Regions from separate parts of the Clostridium sp. AWRP genome, predicted to be linked through region 1. Evidence: riboswitches for the same ligand, from Rfam matches in the RefSeq annotation. Region 1 holds a riboswitch; each other region holds the start of a gene.
The links. A riboswitch is a leader RNA that binds a small molecule or an ion and turns the genes downstream of it on or off. The one in region 1 is predicted to bind glycine.
Positions count from the first base shown of each region.

Region 2: linked by a shared signal. The riboswitch ahead of gcvT (glycine cleavage system aminomethyltransferase GcvT) and the one ahead of DMR38_RS03970 (amino acid permease) in region 1 are both predicted to bind glycine.
Region 3: linked by a shared signal. The riboswitch ahead of DMR38_RS14820 (ACT domain-containing protein) and the one ahead of DMR38_RS03970 (amino acid permease) in region 1 are both predicted to bind glycine.

Region 1 is NZ_CP029758.2:879,290-887,302, reverse strand. Features, by position in the region: gene budA (acetolactate decarboxylase) at 29-748, opposite strand; gene DMR38_RS03970 (amino acid permease) at 922-2,316, opposite strand; glycine riboswitch at 2,457-2,543, opposite strand; gene DMR38_RS03965 (DUF1653 domain-containing protein) at 2,803-3,057, opposite strand; gene DMR38_RS03960 (TSUP family transporter) at 3,160-3,921, opposite strand; gene DMR38_RS03955 (LysR family transcriptional regulator) at 4,047-4,979, shown strand; gene DMR38_RS03950 (pyridoxal-phosphate dependent enzyme) at 5,092-6,579, shown strand; gene DMR38_RS22480 (hypothetical protein) at 6,637-6,765, shown strand; RNA gene rnpB (RNase P RNA component class A) at 6,826-7,171, opposite strand; gene DMR38_RS03940 (C4-type zinc ribbon domain-containing protein) at 7,235-7,948, opposite strand.
Region 2 is NZ_CP029758.2:2,723,190-2,731,202, reverse strand. Features, by position in the region: gene DMR38_RS12405 (hydratase) at 1-679, shown strand, start outside; gene DMR38_RS12400 (NAD(P)-dependent oxidoreductase) at 1,117-2,385, shown strand; glycine riboswitch at 2,554-2,647, shown strand; gene gcvT (glycine cleavage system aminomethyltransferase GcvT) at 2,714-3,820, shown strand; gene gcvH (glycine cleavage system protein GcvH) at 3,837-4,217, shown strand; gene gcvPA (aminomethyl-transferring glycine dehydrogenase subunit GcvPA) at 4,223-5,566, shown strand; gene gcvPB (aminomethyl-transferring glycine dehydrogenase subunit GcvPB) at 5,566-7,026, shown strand; gene DMR38_RS12375 (sigma 54-interacting transcriptional regulator) at 7,454-8,013, shown strand, end outside.
Region 3 is NZ_CP029758.2:3,223,366-3,231,378, reverse strand. Features, by position in the region: gene DMR38_RS14830 (HD-GYP domain-containing protein) at 1-328, opposite strand, end outside; gene DMR38_RS14825 (PFL family protein) at 501-1,859, opposite strand; gene DMR38_RS14820 (ACT domain-containing protein) at 1,878-2,147, opposite strand; glycine riboswitch at 2,291-2,380, opposite strand; gene DMR38_RS14815 (methyl-accepting chemotaxis protein) at 2,607-4,673, shown strand; gene DMR38_RS14810 (SDR family oxidoreductase) at 4,724-5,467, shown strand; gene DMR38_RS14805 (response regulator) at 5,593-6,432, shown strand; gene DMR38_RS14800 (SH3 domain-containing protein) at 6,493-7,767, opposite strand.

The DNA.
Region 1 (8,013 bases):
CTGTCTAGTGTTTTTTTCTATCAATACTTTATTTTTCAACACTTGTTATCTCATCATTTCTATCTTGCACTTCCATATTATAGAAACTTTCATTTTTAGGAAGCTCCATTCTAAAGCAGGAACAGTTCTGTACATAAGCCTTTGCACTTTCAATAGAAAATTCGCTTATATGTCCACCAAATTTCTTATCTTTATTTATGAAATGAAAATGATATCCAGGGACATTAAGACCTTCAACATAATCTGGACATCTAAATCCAACCACATATCCATAAACATCATTATATTCAAACATAGGCTGATCTTTAACAACTTCAGCCATAGGCTTATAGGGCACATTCTGTTTTACAACAGTACGTGTTTTTACATAATTAAATTTACCCTCCATATAGAAAGCATAAAATATATTTTTGCTTTCTATAAAGCTGTCCAATTCTTTTCTTATATCTTCATAAGAAGTACAATTTTGAATATTATAAGTATTATAATTTTCCAATTCAGTGACTACAGCAAAAGGAACAGATACGTTTTGGGAACATACATATACACTGCCATCAGGTTTGGTTCTATAAAAAGTTCCATTTAAGAGAGTTAGTTCACCATCTAGACCTTTAAAAGTACCTATACCAAAGTTTCCTTTTTTAAGAAGTTTAGATAATGAAACACATCCATCATATAGTCCCGAAACAAGTGCATTTATTGTAGACATTTGATATATATGGTTTGGGACTTTCACCTCATCATCCATCTTACATTCACCTCTATGTCATTATATCATAGCAAATTCCTACTTTCTACTCTAAGAATCTATCACTACAATTAAACACACATTTGTTTAAACTAATTAGAGGGTTGACCAAATTTACAAATCTGAAAAATTTAAATTCATAACATTTAGAAATAAATTTCTTTACTGTTAACCTATGCTAAATTTCTTTTGGTCTCTTCTTCAGTTTTCTTTTTTGATTTAAATATCCTGTAAATCACCCCAAGCATTATAAACCATACAGGTGTTACAAATAGAGCTACACGAGTTTCATTATTAAGTGTTAATGTAACTATAACAAAAGCAAAGAATGCTAGAATTATATAGTTCATGATTGGATAAAGTGGCATTTTAAATTTGTTCTTGGCAGCAAGTTCAGGTTTAGTTTTACGATATTTCATGTGACAGATAACTATAATTGCCCAGATATATATGTAGCAAAATGTTGATATACTTGTAATTAGTACAAATACTTCACCTGGCATAATATAATTTAAAATAACTGCAATTAAGATAATGGCTGCAGAAAATATTGCAGCATTACAAGGTATATGATTAGAAGTTAACTTTTTCATTGACTCAGGTGCATTATTTTCTTTAGCAAGAGAGTAAACCATACGGCTTGTACTGAAAATACCACTGTTACAAGCAGATGCAGCTGACGTTAGTACAACAAAATTTACAATGCTTGCCGCTGCTGCAATTCCAACTGAAGCAAATACCTGTACAAATGGACTTTTAGCTGGATTGATTGAATTCCATGGATATATTCCCATAATAACAGCAAGTGCTCCTACATAGAAAATAATAATTCTAATTGGAATGTTATTAATAGCCCTTGGAATAACATGTTCTGGATTTTCAGTTTCACCAGCTGTTAAACCAACCAATTCAATTCCAGTGAAAGCAAATACAACCATTTGAAATGAAAGTATAAAACCATTTACCCCATTCGGTAACCAACCGCCGTGTCTCCAAAGGTTTGAAAAACTAGATGCACCAGCATTTGTAGAAAATCCTTTAATAATCATAAATGTACCAACTATAATAAGCGCCAAAATGGCAACAACTTTAATTAATGCAAACCAGAATTCCATTTCACCAAACAATTTTACTGCAGTAAGGTTCATAATTAGTAAAACTACAAGAACTATAAGGCTTGGCACCCATCTAGGTATATTCGGAATCCAGTATTGTACATAAAGTCCAGTGGCAGCTACATCGGCCATAGCAAGTGAAATCCAGCAGAACCAGTATGTCCATCCAGTAATGAATGCTGCTTCTTCTCCTAAATAATCGTACACAAACTCTACAAAAGAATGGTAGTTTAAATTAGAAAGCAATAATTCACCAAGGGCACGCATTACAAAAAATAAAATAATTCCTGTTATAGTATATGCAAATAAAATAGATGGACCAGCCAAGTGAATAGACCTGCCTGAACCAAGAAATAATCCAGTACCAATTGCACCTCCAATTGCAAGTAATTGGACATGACGGTTTTTTAGTCCTCTTGATAAATTTTGATTTTCTGATGTTAATTGATCCATTTTATCCCTCCACCTTAGCTAAAAAGCATGTACTAAAAATGCCTTTTCCTATATAAATATTTTGTGATTGGAGATACAAATGGGAATAGATAAGATCCAAATGAAGTAATTGATTATGTATTACTTTTTATAAGATATGTTACCTTTCCCCTGTCCTTTTACCTGAGAGTTTCGCCCTGCGACTTTCTCCTTCGGTGCTCAATAAGAGTCTCTCCAAGGATTCATCTAATAGCGGTCATCTCTATAATTAAATAGGTACCTGAAAGATTTACTTCTTCGGTGAATGGCAAAAGCCATAACTCTCCCACTATCTTCATCTGAATTATTAATTTTATTATATACTAATACATATTTAATAAAATTGCAACAACTTCTTCACTTTTAATAAATATAAATTACATTTATTCATAATTTTAAAAAGTATTTATACTAAAGTGACCATACTAAGTTAAAACTAAATAAAATTGGAGGAATGAAAATCCTTTTCTATTTAATTAATTCAAATCTCCATTTTTGGCTTATTTCAGGATACTTTTCATGATCTACTTCACTAACAAACATGTCTATTGGTCTTGCGAATACACCACAGTTACCGTAAAGAGCTTTATATATAACTAATTCTTCTTCTGTCTCAGTATGTGTTGCAAAATCTAATATTAAGTAATTTTTATTTTTGAAGTGTCTAACCATCTTTCCTTTATGATTTCGTAATTCTATTTTTCTTTTTTCTAATTCGTCCATATATTTCACACTCCCAAATACATATTAATAATCTTCTTTACTAACATCATTTACCCACTGCAACATCAGGTCAGATTACTTATCGTAGTTGCATAATTGATATTATAATTTTATGGATAATACCTCAACTAATATTTTAATAAAAAAAATCGTAAGTACAATTATAATTACAGGACGTACTATTTTTGATCCGCTTTTTGTAAAATAACCAGAGCCAATGTAATTTCCAGCAATACTAAATAAGCCTGCGACCAAACCCAAAACTAAAAATACTTTTGCATTTATAATAAATGTTACTAGACTAGCTATATTTGATGATAGATTTATAGCTTTTGTAATTCCTGCAGAAGTATTCATTTTCAAATTTGCAATGCTCGTCAATAATAGAAGTAAAAATGTTCCTGTTCCTGGGCCATAAAACCCATCATATATCCCTAAAAAAAATGCAATTAGCATACATATTATGTAAGTTTTATAATTAATTGATGCTTCCTGTTTATTATCTTCAAAATTATGCTTATGCAAAACATAAAATGCTGTTACAGGCAAAATGAATAACATTAAAATTTTGAAATAGAAGTCTTCTATTCTTAAGGAAATAAGAGCCCCAAGCGGTGACCCAATCAAAGCACAAACTGCACTACAAATTCCCAGTTTCAACTTTATATATCCATTTTTAGCATAGCGACATGTAGCTATAATTGTCCCCATACAAGAACTCATTTTATTTGTACCAATAGCAAAATGAACCGGAATACCTGAAATCATATATGCCGGAAGTGATATAAGTCCTCCTCCCCCTGCAATTGCATCTACAAAGCCCGCAATAAAAACTAGTGGGCATACTATAATATATGTAATCATTTCTAACCTCCCCATAAATTCATACAATATTGATATTACCAACTTTTTAATATATAATCAAATTTATATATTTTACTTATCATATAAATTAAATTTATATAGAGGTGAAAAATTTGTTTAAAAATATGAATTATGTTTACGAAGTATATAGGTCTGGCAGCTTCTCCAGGGCAGCAGAAAATTTATATATAACACAGCCTGCCTTAAGCATTGCAATCCGTAAATTGGAACACCAACTTGGACAACCTTTATTCGAAAGGGGAAAATTGCCTCTTAAATTAACAGATGCCGGACAAATGTATATTGAAAAGGTTGAAAAAATTATGGATATGGAAAAAGAATGTACTGATTATTTTCAGGAATTAAATGAATTAAAAGTAGGGAAAATTATAATCGGCGGAGCTATAATTTCTATGACATATTTGCTTCCTGAACTTATTGTAGAATTTTCTAAAAAATACCCTGGAATTAAAATTGCAGCAAAAGAAGCTTCACTCCCTATCTTAAAAAATATGCTTGCAGATGGTGCCATCGACTTGATTTTAGATACTGACTGGTTTGAAGAAGATGTTTTTTCTTCCATACCTTTATTTAGTAATCAGATTTTACTTGCTATTCCTACAAGCATTAAAATAAGTAAAAAAATTTTTAAATATGGCATGACCTCTGCTCAAATAAAAAACAATGAGCATCTTTTTGATAGTCAATCTGCAGTTGACTTATATGAGCTAAAAGATCTTCCATTTCTCTTATTAGAACCAACCAATGAAATTTTTAGAAGAACTGAAGCAATTTTTAATTATTATCAAATTACACCTTTTGTAAAAATGTCATTTAACCAACAGATGACTTCATTTGAATTTGCTTCAAAAGGTCTTGGAGCTGTTTTTATTTCAGATACGTTAGTTAAATATTCGCCAAATGCAGAAAATCTTCGCTTTTACAAACTAATTTGTCCTATGCCAAAACGAGGAGTTTCTATTGCCTATAACAAAAATCAATATCTTTCTAATGCCTCTAAAAAATTTATCGATTATACTATTAAATTTTATCAATGAATTTCTATGGTTATTTTTGACATATAATAAGAAATATTATATACTAAAGAATAGAATATGTTGACTAACTAGTTAGTCTAATTTTAACTTGTATAAATAGGAGGTAAAAAGGATGCATAAATTGATCGATTTAACAATCAATGAAGAACAATTGAAAAAAACAGCAGCTAGTGCCAAAGAAAAAAACATCATTATTCCAACACTAGCACAAATGAAAGATTCCAGCAAGGTGCCTGCAAAAATTAAAGCTAGATTAAAAGAAACAGGATTGTGGGATATAGATCCCATTAATTTATTTAGAATTTCCTGGTATAATGAGCCTGTAGCAAAAGGTGGTTTGTACAACAAATTACCAAACTACATTGAAATTCCTCCTGAAATTTCTGGTGTTAAAGCTAGAATTTTTGCTATGGCAGGAAAGTTCTTTCCAACAGGAGCTCACAAAGTTGGGGCAAGCTTTGCTTGTCTAGTTCCACGTTTAGTAACTGGTCAATTTGATCCTACTTACCATCAGGCAGTATGGCCTTCAACTGGTAACTTCTGCCGTGGGGGAGCTTATAACTCAGCATTACTAGGTTGCAGTTCAATCGCTATCTTACCGGAAAATATGAGTAAAGAGCGTTTTGATTGGCTTAAAAAAGTAGCTGGAGAAGTTATTGCTACCCCTGGTTCTGAAAGTAACGTAAAAGAAATCTATGATAAAACATGGGAACTAAGAAGAACAAGAGATAATGTTGTTATATTTAATCAGTTTGGTGAACTTGGTAATCATTTATGGCATTATGAAGTTACTGGCAGTGCCATGGAATCAGTTATTAAAGCTGAAGCTGGTGAAAAAGGAAAACTTGCTGGCGTATGTTTAACATCTGGATCAGCTGGAACTTTAGGCAGTGCAGACTATTTAAAGGATCAGTATCCAAACGCTAAATTTGCAGTTGGTGAGGCATTACAATGTCCTACTCTGCTTAACAATGGTTTTGGCGAACACAGAATTGAAGGTATTGGAGACAAACATGTACCATGGATTCATAATATAAGAAATACAGACATGGTCATTGCAATAGATGATAATGATAGTTTAGCTATGTTCCGTCTATTTAATGAACCTGCTGGACAAGAATATCTAAGGTCTGCAGGAGTTAAAGAAGATGTAATTAAAAAGCTTTCATGGGTTGGCATATCAGGTGCAGCAAATATACTTTCATGTATAAAATTTGCAAAATATTATGAATTAAATGAAAATGATATGGTAATAACCGTTCTTACTGATTCAGCAGAAATGTATCAATCGAGACTACAAGAAATGAGTGCTGAAAGAGGAAGAGATTATGAAGTTGTTGATGGTGCTATAGATCATAATAGAAATATTTTAGGCGTTAGAACTGATAGTATGGAAGAATTAACATATCAAAGTAAAAAGCGTATTCATAATCTTAAATACTATACATGGATTGAGCAACAGCAATATGATTTAGAAGAATTAAACGCACAATGGTATGATTATGATAATTATTGGGGTAAGCTGCACCAAATGGGACCAGAACTTGATAAATACATTGAGGCCTTTAATGAAAGAACTGGTTTAACAAAGAATCTATAATGCTTAGTAATAAAAGTTGTATGTTAAGGGAGGTATATTGTACATATCTCCCTTTTCTTGTTTCCTAAATTAACCATTGATAATAATCCTAAAGGCATTTCTACTACCGCAAATATATATTCCCATGTAAATAAAAAAATGCAAAAGCAGGCTACGGATAGCATTTCAAAATTGATTGATGGCTAATAGTATGGCAAGAGTATGGCAAAATAAAAAAGCACCAGGCACAAGCCTAGTGTTTTCTAGTGGGTAAGCAAATCTATAAGCCGAGTTCTGTATTAGACAATCATCTATCTAGGCCCATTGTTACCAGTGGGCTCAAGCGATACTACCCGAAAGCAAAGCGGGCCGCTTTTATATGCTTTCCTATTCGATCTTGCTTCAGATGGGGTTTACATAGCCGCAAAGTCACCAATGCGCTGGTGAGCTCTTACCTCGCCTTTCCAACCTTACCGAAATAAAATTTCGGCGGTATATTTCTGTTGCACTTTCCTTCAGGTCACCCTGACTGGGTGTTACCCAGCACCCTGCCCTATGAAGCCCGGACTTTCCTCTCCTGTATTTCTACAGCAGCGATTGTCTGACTTACTTACGAATTACATAATATCATAACTAATAAAATATTACAACAAAAATTTTAATTTTTTAATGTAACTTAGGCATTTGAATGGTTATAATGTACTATTCTACCGCAATTATCGCAATAAACTATATGCTTATTTTTTTTAATATCATCTACAGTAACAGCAGATACCTTCATTTTACACCCAGAACAGACTCCTTTTGAAATTACAGCAGCTCCTGTTCCCTTAATAGAACATAGTTCATTGAACTCATCCAAAAGTTTTTTAGGAATACGTTGCTCAAATGCCTTAATATTACCTTCTGCCTTAACTATATTCTCTTTAGCTCTAACTCTGTTTTCACTGCTACTTTCCTTACAATTATAAAATTTTTCTTTTAAATCCATTAACTTTTTTCTACTTTTAGACCTTTCTTTTGATGTATTCTCTTCTTCATACATAAGATTTAAACTATCTTCTTCCAGTTTCTTTATATCATTTTCTTTCAACTTAATAGACTTCTCCAGTGTTTCCATAAACTTTAAGTCATACTTCATGTCTCCATATAACTTATTCTCATCTATCTTTATATCCCCTTTTAGCTTACTTATTTTTTCTTCTAGTTCTTTTATATTCTCTTTTATCTTTCTAAATTCATTTTCTATATTTTTGTAATTTAGCTTTTCTGCATCAAATTCTTTTTTCATCTCTTTCAACAAGCTAACATTTAAATCTTCTTTTATATCTTTCTTATTCTTCTTTATAATCCCCATATTTTTCTGAATTTCAATAAGTAAATCTATCATATCTTCCTCCCATTAATTTAAATAAATTTTTTAAATATAATTCTAGAGTAAATGGAACCACACTG
Region 2 (8,013 bases), 1.8 Mb from region 1:
GGATATGCCTGAGCTTTCAGATAACTTAATACTAAAAGTGTGTTCTTTAATCAAAGATCCTGTAACTACAACAGATGAATTGATACCTTCAGGAGATACATCTTCTTATAGGTCAAATCCATTAAAGCTTTCAGAGTTTACACTATCGCGTAAGGATCCTGAATATGTTGGAAGATCAAAACAGATTCAAAAATCAGAAAAAGATAGACTTGCAGGAAAGTCTCCTTTTGATGCAAATAGGGATCTAGAAAAAGTATTTAGTGTAATAAAAGAGGAGTTTGGCAATATAAATACAAGTAATACAGGTATAGGAAGCATGATATATGCAGTAAAGCCTGGAGATGGTTCTGCTAGAGAACAGGCAGCCAGCTGTCAAAAAGTTTTAGGCGGATATGCTAATATTGCAAGAGAATATGCTACTAAAAGATATCGTTCAAATTTGATTAATTGGGGTATACTTCCTTTTGTTATGGAAGATGAACCACAATTTGAATGCGGTGATTATATATTTATTCCTAATATAAGAAAGGCTGTTGCTGAGAGACCATCTGAAATAGATGCTTATGTGGTAAAGGGGAGTCTCAAAAAGTTCAGTGTAAAAATTGACAAACTTACTGAGAAGGAAGTAAATATATTGTTAGATGGATGTTTAATAAATTATAATAAAACAGATAAATAATCTAGTGTAATAGATTTAATTGGTAATAAAAGTTTTAACAGAAATATTGTTGTGAACGATAAATGTATGATTAATATTTAGAATATAACTGAAAAGCTGCATTGGATGGAGGATTAACTTCAAGCTAATGCAGCTTTTTATTTAAAATACAATAAATTATTATTTTGAGGCAATTTTACAAAAGTCAGGAAGAAAATAGGGGTGCTCGTTGTGCATGATAACTATTATAAATCTTATGAAATCTGAAGTATTTTTAAGATGAATTAAGAAATACAGAAGATTAATAATATAGATACAGATAATAAGCATTGAGAATTTTTATTATATATGATTATATATATGTAATATAAATATTAGCACAGAATGTTGATAAAAAATAGTACAGATGGTAAATAAAACATTATAGAGTTTGTTTACACACAAGGGAGGAAAAAGAATTGGATAAAATTGTTTTTGGTGAAGCTAATAGATGTATTGGATGTAAAGTGCCCCAATGTAAAAAAGGATGCCCTGTAAGTACCCCTATAAATGAAGTAATAAAACTTTTTAAAGAGAACAAAATAAAGGAAGCCGGGAAACTTCTTTTTAAAAATAATCCCATGTCAGCTATTTGTTCACAAGTTTGTCCACATGAAAAGTTTTGTGAAGGCCATTGCGTGCTTGGTAAAAAAGGAACTCCTATAAAGTTTGGACTTATCGAAAAATATATATCGGACTTTTATCTTAATTTTATAACGTCAGCTGATATAAAAAAGTTGAATAAAAAAATTGCAGTAGTAGGATCAGGTCCAGCAGGATTGAGTATTGCTTTTATAATGGCAAGAAAGGGATATGATGTGACTATATTTGAATCCCATGAAGATATAGGAGGAGTTTTGAGATACGGAATACCTGCATTTAGACTTCCAAAAGATATTTTGGACAGGCTTAAAGATAAACTTTTCCATATGGGAGTTAAGATAAGGCCTAATACTCTTATAGGTCCTGTTATAACTGTTGAAGATTTGTTTAGGGATGGATACAGGGCGGTTTATATAGGAACAGGAGTGTGGAGCCCAAGGAACTTGGGACTTAAAGGAGAAACTTATGGAAATGTGAATTATGCCATAGATTATCTTAAGAATCCTGAGTCCTATAATTTGGGAGATAAAGTTGCAGTTATAGGTGCAGGAAATGTTGCTATGGATGCTGCAAGGACCATAATTAGAAATGGATCAAATGACGTAACTATAATTGCAAGAAGTGATGAAGAACATGCAGGAGCAGATAATATAGAAATCGATTATGCCAAACTTGATGGAGTGAAATTTCTCTATAAAATGGCACCAGTTGAAATAACAGATGATGGAATTAAAATAGTTCCAACTGAAGTATCATTTGATGAAAATACCGGAAAAAAGAAAGTAATGCTAAAAGATGAGGAAGAAAAGCTTTTTAATGCAGATTCTATAATAATTGCTGTAGGCCAGGGGCCTAAGGCAAATATAGTAAACAATTCTGAAGGAATAGAAGTGAATTCCAGAGGCCTTATACAAACAGATGATTCAGGAAGAACTACAAGGTCTGGGGTTTTTGCATCAGGTGATGTGGTAACAGGTGCCAAAACTGTTGTTGAAGCAGTAGAGGTTTCAAAACATCTTGTAAATGCTATGGAAGAATATATAAATACTATGGATAAAAGATTTGAAAATTCAGATAAAAATTAAAAAATATTTTTATTGAAATTCCATATCTTAAGGTGTATATTAATAATGTAGTAAAAAGTATATAAATTGGATGAATACAGTGCGAGATAACATCTAGTTGTTGACCGAAGAAGCAATGATATACCGCCACGGTTATATCAAAAACTTTCAGGTAAAGGGAGCGCTGTGGGACAAAACTCTGAAAAAGCTGCTAAAAAAGCAGTACCAAAGGTGAAAGATATGTAATATCGAAACTCTCAGGTAAAAAAACAGAGGATATGTGGACTATTGGGTAAATAGTCTCCATATCCTTTTTTAATGCGTAAAAATATGAAGGGGGTCTTATGTTATGGAAGAATTAAAGAAAACTCCGCTGTTTGATGCCTATAAGAAATACGGTGCAAAAATAATAGATTTTGCAGGATGGGATATGCCGGTTCAATTTGAATGCATAACAGCTGAACATCAAGCAGTGCGTAAAAAAGCAGGATTATTTGATGTCTCACATATGGGAGAAGCAGATATAACAGGAAAAGATGCACTAGAATTTGTTCAAAATTTAATAACAAATGATGCAGCTAAGATTAAAGAAAATCAAATATTATATACACCTATGTGCTATCCAGAAGGTGGAATAGTAGATGATATACTTGTTTATAAATTTACAAATGAGCACTTTTTTCTCGTAATAAATGCTGCAAATACGGATAAAGATATTGATTGGATGAAAAAAAATAAGGGAAATTTTCAGGTGGATATAAAAAATATATCTCCTTCAATTATACAGCTTGCAATTCAGGGACCAAATGCACAAAAAATACTTCAAAAATTGACGGATACAGATTTAAATAGCATCAAGTTCTATTTCTTTAAAAAAGATGTACTAGTTGCAGGAAAAAAGTGCATGGTTTCAAGGACAGGATATACAGGAGAAGATGGATTTGAAATTTACTCAGGGACTGAAAATGCAGAGTATCTATGGGACAAAATTCTGGAAACTGGTAAGGAAGATGGCATAAAACCAGCAGGACTTGGTGCAAGGGATACTTTGAGATTTGAAGTTAGCTTGCCTCTTTATGGAAATGAATTGTCTGACTCGATTACACCTCTTGAAGCAGGTATAGGAATTTTTGTAAAATTGGATAAGGACAATTTTATAGGTAAGGATGCTCTTGTAAAGCAGAAAAAAGAAGGACTAAAGAGAAAAATAGTTGGTTTTGAAATGAAGGAAAGAGGAATTTCAAGGCACGGATATGAAGTTTTTGCAGAGAATAAGAAAATAGGAGAAGTAACCACTGGATATCGCTCACCTTCTTTAAATAAAAATATAGGTTTTGCTTTAATTGATTCTAAATACGCACCCATTGGAACTTCTATTTCTATAAAGGTGAGGAATAAGCTTTTAAAGGCGGAAGTAGTTAGTAAAAAATTTTATAATAAAAATTATAACAAATAGCGGGGAGGATTTATAAATGAAAACTATAAAGGAATTATTGTATTCAAAAGATCATGAATGGATAAAAGTTGATGGGGACAAAGCTTATGTTGGCATTACAGATTTTGCCCAAGATTCTTTAGGAGAGATTGTTTTTGTTGAACTTCCTGAAGTGGATTCAGAATTCTCAAAAGGTGATGTATTTGGAACAGTCGAATCTGTAAAGGCAGCGTCAGATTTGTGCATTCCAGTTTCAGGTAAGGTATTAGAAGTAAATGAGGAACTTGTAGATAGTCCTGAGGGTCTCAATGAAGATCCTTATAAAAACTGGATAATTTCAATTGAAGTATCAGATGAATCGGAATTGAAAGACTTACTTGATGCAGCAAACTATGAAAAAATATGTGATAAGGAGTGATTTATATGCATCCTTATTTACCACTTACAGAAGAAGACAAGAAAATTATGCTGGAGAAAATAGGAGTAAGCAGCATAGATGATCTGTTTTCTGATATACCAGAAAGTGTTCGTTTAAATAGAAAATTGAATATAAATGATGGAATGTCCGAGCTTGAGGTGGAATCCTACATTAAAGACATTGCAAAATCAAATAAAAGCTTGGATGATCTAACCTGCTTTTTAGGTGCAGGAGTTTATGACCACTATATACCTTCTGTGATAAAGCACATAACGTCAAGGTCTGAGTTTTATACTGCCTATACTCCTTATCAAGCTGAAATAAGCCAGGGTACACTTCAGACTATATTTGAGTACCAGACGGTTATGGCTAATTTAACAGGTATGGAAGTTTCAAATGCTTCAATGTATGATGGAGCTACAGCTTGTGTGGAAGCAGCACAAATGGCTGCAAATGTGACAAGACGTAAAAATATAGTTGCCTCAAAAACTTTAAATCCTGAAGTTAGAAAGGTTCTTAAAACCTATTTGAGATTTAAAAATTTAAATCTAATAGAAATAGATGAAGCAGGTGGAGTTACTGATATAGAAAAACTTAAAGGCGAGATTAATAAGGATACAGCAGCAGTTATAGTTCAAACACCAAATTTTTTAGGACTACTAGAAGAGCTGCAGGATGTGGAGAAGTATGTTCACGATAATAAATCCCTTTTAATAGTATTTTGTGATCCTATTTCTCTTGGAGTATTAAAGAGTCCTGGAGAATATGGAGCAGATGTAGTTGTAGGTGAAGGACAATCTCTTGGAAACAGTATGAATTACGGCGGCCCTTATCTTGGATTTTTAATTACTACTAAAAAATATTTGAGAAAGATTCCAGGAAGAATTGTGGGTGAAACTACGGATTCAGAAGGTAAGAGAGGCTATGTACTAACACTTCAGGCAAGAGAGCAGCATATAAGACGTGAAAAGGCTTCTTCAAATATATGCTCCAATGAAGCACTAAATGCACTGACAGCACTTATATATTTAACTACCTTAGGTAAAAAGGGAATTAAAGAAGTAGCTTATCAAAATGTTCAAAAATCTCATTATGCATTTAAAAAACTTACTGAAAGCGGAAAATACAAAGCTGTATTTGACAAACCATTTTTCAATGAATTTGTAGTTGCTTCAAAAAATTCAGTACAAGATATAAATAAGACACTGCTTGAAAATAAAATATTAGGTGGATATGATGTTGAGAAACAATATCCTTCTTATAAAAATTCCATGCTTTTATGTGTCACTGAAAAGAGGACAAAGAATGAAATTGATAAATTAACTTCTGTATTGGAGGGAATTGAGTAATGAAAGAGTATAACAAACTTATTTTTGAACTTTCCAAAGAAGGCAGAAAGGCCTACTCCCTTCCTAAATGTGACGTACCAGAAGAAGGTATTGAAAAATTGCTGCCTGAAGAATTTATAGGCAAAGAGGAGCCTGAGCTTCCAGAAGTAAGTGAAGTAGATGTAATAAGACATTTTACACTGCTTTCTAATAAAAACTTTGGTGTGGATACAGGATTTTATCCTCTTGGTTCCTGTACAATGAAGTATAATCCTAAAATAAATGAAGATATGGCAGATTTTAAGGAGTTTACGCAGCTTCATCCCTATCAGCCAGAAGAGACTACCCAGGGAGCTTTAAGACTTATGTATGAATTAAGTCAAAAACTTGCTGAAATAACAGGCTTTGAAACTGTATCTCTTCAGCCGGCAGCAGGAGCTCATGGAGAACTTTCAGGACTTATGATTATAAAAGCTTACCATGAAAAAAGGGGAGATTTTAAGAGAAAAAAGATTATAGTTCCTGATTCAGCTCATGGTACAAACCCAGCTTCAGCTTCTTGTGCAGGGTTTAAAATAATAGAAGTGAAATCGGATGAAGATGGAACAGTGGACATTGAATCTTTGAAATCCATATTAAGTGATGAAGTAGCAGGACTTATGCTTACAAATCCAAATACACTTGGACTTTTTGAAAAAAATATTATGGAAATAGCAAAACTTGTTCATGAAGCCGGGGGACTCCTTTACTATGATGGCGCTAACATGAATGCCAATATGGGAAAGACAAGACCTGGAGATATGGGATTTGATGTATGTCATATGAACCTTCACAAGACCTTTTCCACACCTCATGGCGGCGGCGGACCAGGAAGCGGGCCTATAGGAGTTAAGAAGCAACTTATGGAATTTTTACCTGTTCCTGTAGTTTCTAAAGACGAAGATAAATATTATTTAGATTATGACAAACCTTATTCCATAGGAAAAGTAAGGAGCTTTTATGGAAACTTTGGAGTTATGGTAAAGGCATTTTCCTATATTTTGAGTATGGGAGCAGATGGACTAAGGGAAGTTAGTGAAGATGCAGTCTTAAATGCCAATTATATAAAGGAAAGACTTAAGGATTATTATAATATACCAATAGATACAGTTTGTAAACATGAATGTGTACTTGGCGGTTTGAAAGAAGATGAAAATGGAGTTACAACCATGGATGTGGCAAAAAGACTTTTGGACTATGGATACCACCCTCCAACTATATATTTTCCATTAATCGTAAAAGAAGCGATGATGATAGAACCTACAGAAAATGAAAAGTTGGAAACACTGGACGAATTCATAGACGATATGATAAGCATTGCAAAAGAGGCTAAGGAAAATCCCGACATAGTAAAATCAGCACCAAATACAACTATAATTAAAAGATTAGATGAAGTAAAAGCAGCAAGAAAACCTGTAGTTAAGTGGAATAAAGCTAAGTAGAGTTTCTAAACGAAAAATAAACTTATATAGAATTCCTAAGCAAAAAATCACCTTATATGCCTACATATAAGGTGATTTTTAAGTTAGAAAGTGTGGCATAAGTTTATTTTTAGCTAGAAAACTTGTATATTTAATTTTACATAGAGTGGGACCGAAGGCTGTAAATAAGTGACAATATAAAACCATGTTCAAAAAACGAACTGTAGTCAAAAAACGAACACTATTTTTTGATTGATTTGATTAAAAAATGAACATATATAATAAAAATATAAAAGAAACTACCTAATTTGGACATTTTAGACAATGGCATATATATTGCTTATAAATAAATAATGATTCTAAATTTAAATATTACTAAAACATTTGATTTTCATGGTAATTATATATAAGGTGAATTAGAAATTGTTATTATGACGGGGGGATTATAATGAATGCAGCTATTTGTAAATTGGGCAATGCAGTTGTATCTAAGCCGTATATAGAACATTCACATAGAAGATGTAAAGAGTTCAGTATTGATTCACACCAGGTATTTAGTAAAAAAATAATACATGATGCTGAATTACAGAAAAGATTTGCAGCTAACAGAAATTTAATATTGACTGCAGCACCTTATATGGAGCAGTTGATTAATTTTGTAAAAGGATTTAATTTTTTTGTATTACTTACAGACGGAGAAGGATGCATATTAAATGCATTAGGTGATGAAAAAATACTCGAAGAAGCCTTTTCTTTAAAAATGATACCGGGAGCTTTTATGAATGAAGAAAATATTGGAACAAATGCTATGAGTGTAGTTATAAAAAGTAAGCTGCCAGTTCAAATTTCTGGAGATGATCATTTTATTAATGCATATCATAGGTGGACGTGTTCTGCGGCACCTATAAAAGATAATAAAGGAAAACTTATAGGTGTATTGAATCTTACTGGATATATTGAGTTTGTACATTCCCATACCCTTGGTATGGTTATAGCAGCGTCAAATGC
Region 3 (8,013 bases), 2.2 Mb from region 1:
CTGAAAAAGTTCTTACTTCCTTTATTTCAGGAGCTTTTAAATTAGAAATGGTATCAAATATATTTTCCAAGTTATAAGAAAATTCATTAAAAGTATTCTCAAGTTCCTCTACAGTTTCAATTTTAGCAGTTAAAGGATCTTCCGAAGTATCTTCTACATAAATTTCTACTTCGTCAACAATAATATTTTGTTTTAGCTTTTCTATAGCCGATTCCGTAATTGCAATATCTTTAGCTAACAGCATTTTATTTTCAAAGGTTATATCACTTGCTGATATCATTCCTGGTTTTAATTCACTTATTCGAACTAATTTCTTTTTTGACAACATACTATCTCACCTCATATAAATCATTAGAATAGCAATATATAGTAACTATGTATATGTTATCGTAGTATTATTGTATTTCTAAACATGTTTATAGCAAAATTTAATTTTATTTATACCTATATTTAAATTTGCATTCAATATATGGAACATATGAGGCTTCTAAGTGGAAAATCTAATTTTTAAAGCTGTGAATTGGAGCAGGAATTCTTCCACCTCTAGCTATAAAATTTTCACTTGAAAATTTACTTACAGGCATTATTGGTGCTTTCCCCAGAAGTCCCCCAAAATTTGCTTCATCTCCGATATTTTTTCCGTACACAGGGATTACTCTTACAGCAGTTGTTTTATTATTAATCATTCCAATAGCAGATTCATCTGCTATTATGGCAGATATAGTGGATTCAGGAGTATCACCAGGTATACCTATCATATCAAGACCTACAGAACATACACAAGTCATTGCTTCTAATTTTTCAAGGTTAAGAGCACCTGAATTTACTGCACTTATCATACCTTCATCCTCACTTACAGGTATAAATGCACCACTTAATCCTCCAACTTGAGATGCTGCCATTATGCCTCCTTTTTTGACTGCATCATTTAATAACGCTAGAGCAGCAGTAGTACCTGGACATCCACAGCTTTCAAGGCCCATTTCCTCAAGAACTCGCGCAACACTGTCTCCTACAGCAGGTGTAGGTGCCAGTGATAAATCTACTATACCAAAAGGAACGTGTAATATTTTTGAAGCCTCTCCAGCAACTAATTGCCCCATTCTTGTTATTTTAAAAGCTGTCTTTTTTATTGTTTCTGCAACTACATTGAAATTTTGCCCCTTAACTTCTTCTAGAGCACATTTTACAACGCCAGGACCACTAACACCTACGTTTATTATGGAATCAGCTTCTCCAACTCCATGAAATGCTCCTGCCATGAAAGGGTTATCTTCTACTGCGTTTGAAAATATTACTAATTTTGCACAACCTATACTCTCATTTTCTCTAGTGAGATAGGCAGTTTCCTTTACTATTCTTCCCATGTCCTTTACTGCATCCATGTTTATTCCTGCTTTTGTAGTTCCTACATTTACAGAAGAACAGACTTTTTCAGTGACAGCTAGGGATTCTGGTATGGACTCTATAAGTATTTTGTCACCTTTAGTATAACCTTTATGTACAAGTGCGGAAAAACCTCCAATAAAGTCAATACCTAAAGTTTGGGTAGCTTTATCTAAAATTTTGGCATATTCTACATAGCTTTTATCAGAACTTGCTTGGGCTATGAGTGAAATAGGTGTAACGGATACTCTTTTATGTATTATGGGTATACCATATTCTGTTTCAATCTCTTTGGCGGTTTTTACTAGGTTTTCGGCCTGCTTAGTTATTTTATCGTAAATTTTAGTTCTTGCTTTTTTGCCATCACTATCTATACAATCTAAAAGCGAGATACCCATAGTTATGGTTCTTATGTCTAGATTTTCTTTGTCAATCATGTTTATGGTTTCCATAATGTCTTTAGTATTTATCATTTAACTCAACTCCTTAGTTTAAATTTGGTGCATAGAAGTAAATATGTCTTCTCGTTGAAGCTTAATGACAACTCCTATTTCTTTAGCTTTATTTTCAAGGTCATTCTTTAGTTCTACAAAATCTGTTTTCATTTTTGATAAATCAACTAGCATTACCATTGTAAAATAGCCTTCTATGAGAGTTTGGTTTATGTCTAAAATATTTATGTTATTTTCAAATAGTACGGAAGTTACCTTGTAAATAATACCTGTTTTGTCTTCTCCAAGCACGGTTATAAATGATTTCATTTTATAATCCATCTCCTTTAAATAGTTTGTATTGATTAATTCTATTATTAGCAATTATAAAAAAAAAGACCAAATTAAATTAGTCTCTGGAAAATAAGATTTTAAACAATAACTATTAATTTACTCAATAATTATTATTTTGTATAAAATCCTCTGTCCCTTGTACCTGAGAGTTTCACCCAACTTTGGCTTTCCCCTTCGGTGCTCATAAGAGTCTCTCCAGAGGTTCGTCTAATAACGGTTTAAAAGTTTAATCCCATTATTTTCATCCGACCCTTTTAAATTATCACAATTATATCATATTAAAAAAGCCAATTCAAATATATTATTGCAAATTTCACTTAATGAATGTCATAAGTTAAGTTGATGTTAAAAAAAGTTTTATTTAACATTAACTTAAAAATACCATATTAAAATAAAACATATAATTGATGCAAATTTATATGTTGGAGGAATTTTATGTTAAAAAAACTACATTTAAACATCTCAAAGTTATCTTTTGGTAAGGAGAAAAAGTTTAATCTATCTTTTTTTAATAGTGTGGGAGTAAAAATAGTTTGTGAGATTGGAATACTTATAATATTCATATGCAGTATATTAGGATTGACATCTTATTACAGTGCTTATAGAGCTATGGAAGATAGTATAAAATCTTCGCTTGAAAGTAGGGCAGTAGAATCTTCTAAACTCATAGATGCGACTTTAAAACAGGACGTTAAAGCAATTGAAGAGTTAGCATCAAATGACATTATAAAATCAATGAATACTTCAATGCAGATATCTCTTCTTAAGATGAGAGCAAAACAATTAGGATATGTGAACTTAAATGTGATGGATTCAAGTGGTATGATTTATATGCAAACTGGTGAAAAGACTAGAGCTAATTTAGAGGATACCAAGAATTATTACCTTAAAAATGCGTTAAGTGGGAAAATATCGATTTCAGATCCAGTGATGAATACAGATGGGCAGCAGATAATGGCGGTGGCAGTTCCAATAAAAGATTCTTATGAAAAAATTGTAGGAGTATTATTTTCAAATGTAAGTATGGAAAGTTTAAATAAATTAGTTCAAAATGAAAAGCTGGGTAAAAGCGGATACTGCTTTATAATAAATAAGGAAGGGGTTAAGGTAGCACATAAGGATTTGAAACTGGTGCTAAATAAAGATAATACTATAGAAGATGAAAAAAAAGATCATTCTTTAAATGAACTGGCGATTTTAGAAAGAAATATGATAATGGGTAAAAGTGGCTCGGGATACTATAAAAAAGATAATGAAGATATGTTTATGGCCTATGCACCAATAGCTGATTCAAATTGGTCATTGGGGCTTACTATAGATAAGAGTGAAATATTTAGTGAAGTAAATATGTTAAAATACAAAATAATTATGATAACTGTTCTATTTATTATGATAGGATTCTTTATAGGGTTATTTATAGCTGGGACTATAAAAAAACCACTGCATAAAATAAGAAAGTATGCCCTGGAGTTATCAAAGTTTAATTTAAACTACAGAATACAAATTGACAAAAGAGATGAATTTGGAGATACGGCTTCAGCATTAAACTATGCAATGAATGAAATAGAGTATATTATAGAACAAGTAAAACTAAAAAGTGGAGAAGCTTTGGAAGCTGCGGATAATGTAAATAAAATGTTTGAAAAATCCCATTCGGAAATAAAATTGGTTTCAGATGAATCTTCACAAATATGTTCTAATATGCAGGAAAACTTATCTTCTATAGAAGAAGTTAACCAAAAGATATCAAATGTAAAGTATGAAATAAAAAACTCAGCAAAAGAGGCAAATCAAGGTCTGGATCTTGCAAAAAACATAAGGGAAAGGGCTTTAAATATTAAAAAAAATACGGAAAGCTCAAAACATGACTTTGAAAATTATTATACACAGTATAGTGATGAATTAAGAGATGCACTGGAAAATGTGAAAGTAGTAAAAAATATTTCTATAATGGCTGAAGAAATAAAAACTATATCAAATAGAACAAATATATTAGCATTAAATGCCAATATAGAAGCTGCAAGGGCTGGTGAATATGGCATGGGATTTATGGTGGTGGCAGAAGAGGTAAGAAAATTAGCTATGCAATCTTCTGATATGGTAGGTAATATACAATTAAATGTAAAAAATGCTTTAAAATCTGTAGAGAAACTAGCCCTATCAGCGGAGAGTATATTGAAAATTTTAGAGGAAAATATTTTGTCGGATTACAGAAAAATGGTGGACATAAGCAAAGATTATGAAAAGGATGGATTGAGATTTGAATCTGTATTAAAAAAGTTTTGTGGGCTTATGGAAAATATAGATGAATCTTTTTTAGTAATAACTAAAATAATGTGTATTATAGTAGACTCGTCAAATAATGGAACTAAGGCATCTGCAGATATATCAGAGAATATAGATGAAATAGCAAATGAAAATAGGGCAATATCTTTGTATACTATGAGAAATGCAAGTGGATCTGAGGAGCTTCTTCACATTTTAAGTAAATTTAATGTATAATATTAATTGAAAAGTAAATTTTATGTTAATATAGGAAGTGTGAAATTTATATGGAAAATTTAGGCGGGAAAGTAGCAATAGTAACAGGAGCTTCCAGAGGAATAGGAAGAAGTGTTGCTGTAAATTTAGCAAAATGCGGTGCAAATGTAGTAATAAATTATAAAAAAGATGAAAAAGGGGCTTATCAAACTTTAGATATGGTAAAACAAGCTGGTTCCGTAGGAATGGTAGTACAAGGAGATGTTAGTTTATATAGTAATGCTGAAAGGATGGTACAAGGTACCTTAAGTAAAATGGGAAGAGTAGATATACTTGTTAATAATGCAGGAATTTCTAAAATAGGACTTTTTATAGATATGAAAGAAGATGAGTGGAATTCTATTATAGATGTGAATTTAAAGGGAGTACTTAATTGTACGCACTCTGTATTAAAACATATGATTTCTAAAAAATCAGGATCCATAATAAATATTTCTTCTATGTGGGGAAATGTAGGTGCTGCTTGTGAATCCATTTATTCTGCATCTAAAGGAGCTATAAATCTTTTTACAAAATCTATTGCGAAGGAAATGGCACCTTCGAACATAAGGGTAAATGCAGTTGCACCAGGGGTAATTGATACGGAAATGAACTCCTGGTTAAAAGAAGATGAGAAGAAAAACTTAATGGAAGATATACCTATGGGCAAATTTGGACAATGTGAAGACATAGCCAAAACTGTATGCTTTTTGGCAGGCGATTCATCCGCATATATAACAGGACAGATAATAACCGTAGACGGTGGAATGATATGAGAAATGAACCTTTAGTGTAATATACATATAAAATAATAGTAGTAGTGGACGATAAATAGAATATGGAAAAAATTAATTTTAGTAAAAGGGATGGTTAAAATATTGATGTTATAGGATGAATAATTATGAACAAAGTTATAATATTAGATGATATGATATATGTAAGATATAGGGTGAGACGTGTATTAGAAGATGCGGGTATTGGGGTATATGAATGTGGAAATTCCTTTGAGTTCTTTAATAGGTTATATGATAAAAAGGAAGAAATAAATTTGATAATACTTGAGGTGGGATTAAGCACTGAAGATGGATTTGAAGTACTTAAAAAGATAAAGGCTAAAAAATTAAACATTCCTGTAATGATACTTACAAAATTAAATTCTAGAGAAGCATTTATAAAAGGTATAAAAGAAGGTACTTCAGAGTATATATTAAAACCTTTCAATAGTAAAAATTTAGTTAAAAGAATAACGAAACTCATAAAATCTACTAGAAATTCAGATAGACCAGAAGAAATAGTATATTTGAATTTTCAAGAGTATATTGCCAGACAAATTGAAAAATGTGGGGCACAAAATAAAAAGCTTTCAATTATCATGGTAAGCTTAATAAAAAAATATTATACAGAACAAGATGAGAAAATAGAAGTAAAGGATAGTTACCTTATTTTACTTGATTTAGTTTATGAAAAGTTGAGAAGTCTTTTTAAGGTACCAGATTTATTTGAAAAATATGGATTATCTACTTTTATAAGTGTAGTTCCAGACTGCAATTATAGAAAAATTGTTTCAATTGTTCATGAAATGGAACATATTTACAATAAAATAAAAATTATGAATGAAAAGTATAGAGAATACGATCTTAAATGCAGCTATGTTATTTTTCCTGATGATGGAACAAATAAAAAATATTTAATGGATAAATTAAATATTAAAATGAAAATGAAGATAAATAAAGAAAAGTAATGTTTTTTGGCAATAAAAAATAATATTGTGTAGAAATTTCTACACAATATTATTTTTTATTTATTTTATGTAATCTGAATGAACATATCCTGTTAAAGAACCAACAGTTACTTTATACCAACGTCCATCCGTGCCTGTTATGGTTACTTTGGTTCCAGAAGATAGAGTGGATATAATACGACCAGTCCAGGGATTATTTCGTAAGTTTAATACCGAAGACTTATTACTTAATGTTACAGTACCAGTTTTCAAAGTTGTAGACTGAACTTTTGCAGCAGTTGTTACTATGGACTGTGAATTGCTTATGTAGCTAGAAGAAACATATCCTGATTTTCCGTTTGCAGTTACCTTATACCAGCTTCCGCTAGTTCCTAGTATATTTACAGCGGTACCATTAGCAAGTGAGCCTATTACAGAACCTCCAGGAGATGTTCTTAAGTTTAAAGATGATCCACTGTCATTAAGCTTGACATAACCTGATTTTGCAGAAGCTGGAGATAAATATTGTGCTTCCGAATTAGAAGAAGGATGACTACTAGTACTAGATTGTGAACTTGCGTTTATAAAAGAAGAACTCACATATCCGTAAGAAGAATTATATTTAATTTTGTACCAACTTCCAACTGATCCTACTATAGAAACGGATTGACCTTTCTTTAATCCTCCTATAACGCTAAAGGATGTAGCCGCCCCATTTCTTACATTCAATGTGGAACTGCTATTTGAAATATTAACAATTCCTGTTTTAGAAATATTAGTAACAGGAGTTGAATTTGAATTACTGTGACTACTAGGTGAGGGATTATTAGCTGGAATGGATTTCCTGCCATCTCCTACATATATATATCCTTTAAGATATAAATTTCCTCTATTTTTTATAGCTTCTTTTGAAAGCGTTTTTTCACTTCCATCATAGTTGCCTCTTATATTGAAGTTGCCTTCGTTAAAATATACGGTATTTCCGCTTACTTCTTCTACAAAACCAACGTGACCGTACCCATGTGGACCTCCACCCCATACAATTATGGAATTTGCTTTAGGTTCCAATCCATAAGGGTATACGTTTGAACTGGCATTTGCATACCACCAATCCACTGCATTACCGTAAAATTGTGATGGTAGTGCAATTCCTAATTTTTCAAGTACTCTTCCATAAGTAAACCAGGTACATTGCCCGGTGTATCCTGATTTTGCAAATATATTTCCAACAGCAGTATAAGCGCTACTGCTCATATTTGGTACATCAGCGGCATATACAGTACTTACCAAGCCCTTACTATTCATAAGAGATGCTGACATAAAAAAAGCAAAGATCAGTTTTTTGGACGTGTTCATGCTCTTTCCTCCTGAAATTATAGTATATTTAAAAATAACATTTTAAATTCATATAAATTTTATATAATATACTTATTTTTAATAATGTTAAAAAAATGTTTAATTTAATTATACTATGGTTTAAAATAATTTTCCATTAGTTTTAGTAAAGTTTTCATATTTTATACTATAAAAAATAAATAAAATTGGAAACTTACTGTGTCAACTAATTTTGAAAATGTCCCAAAAAGTTTTAATTATTAGCAC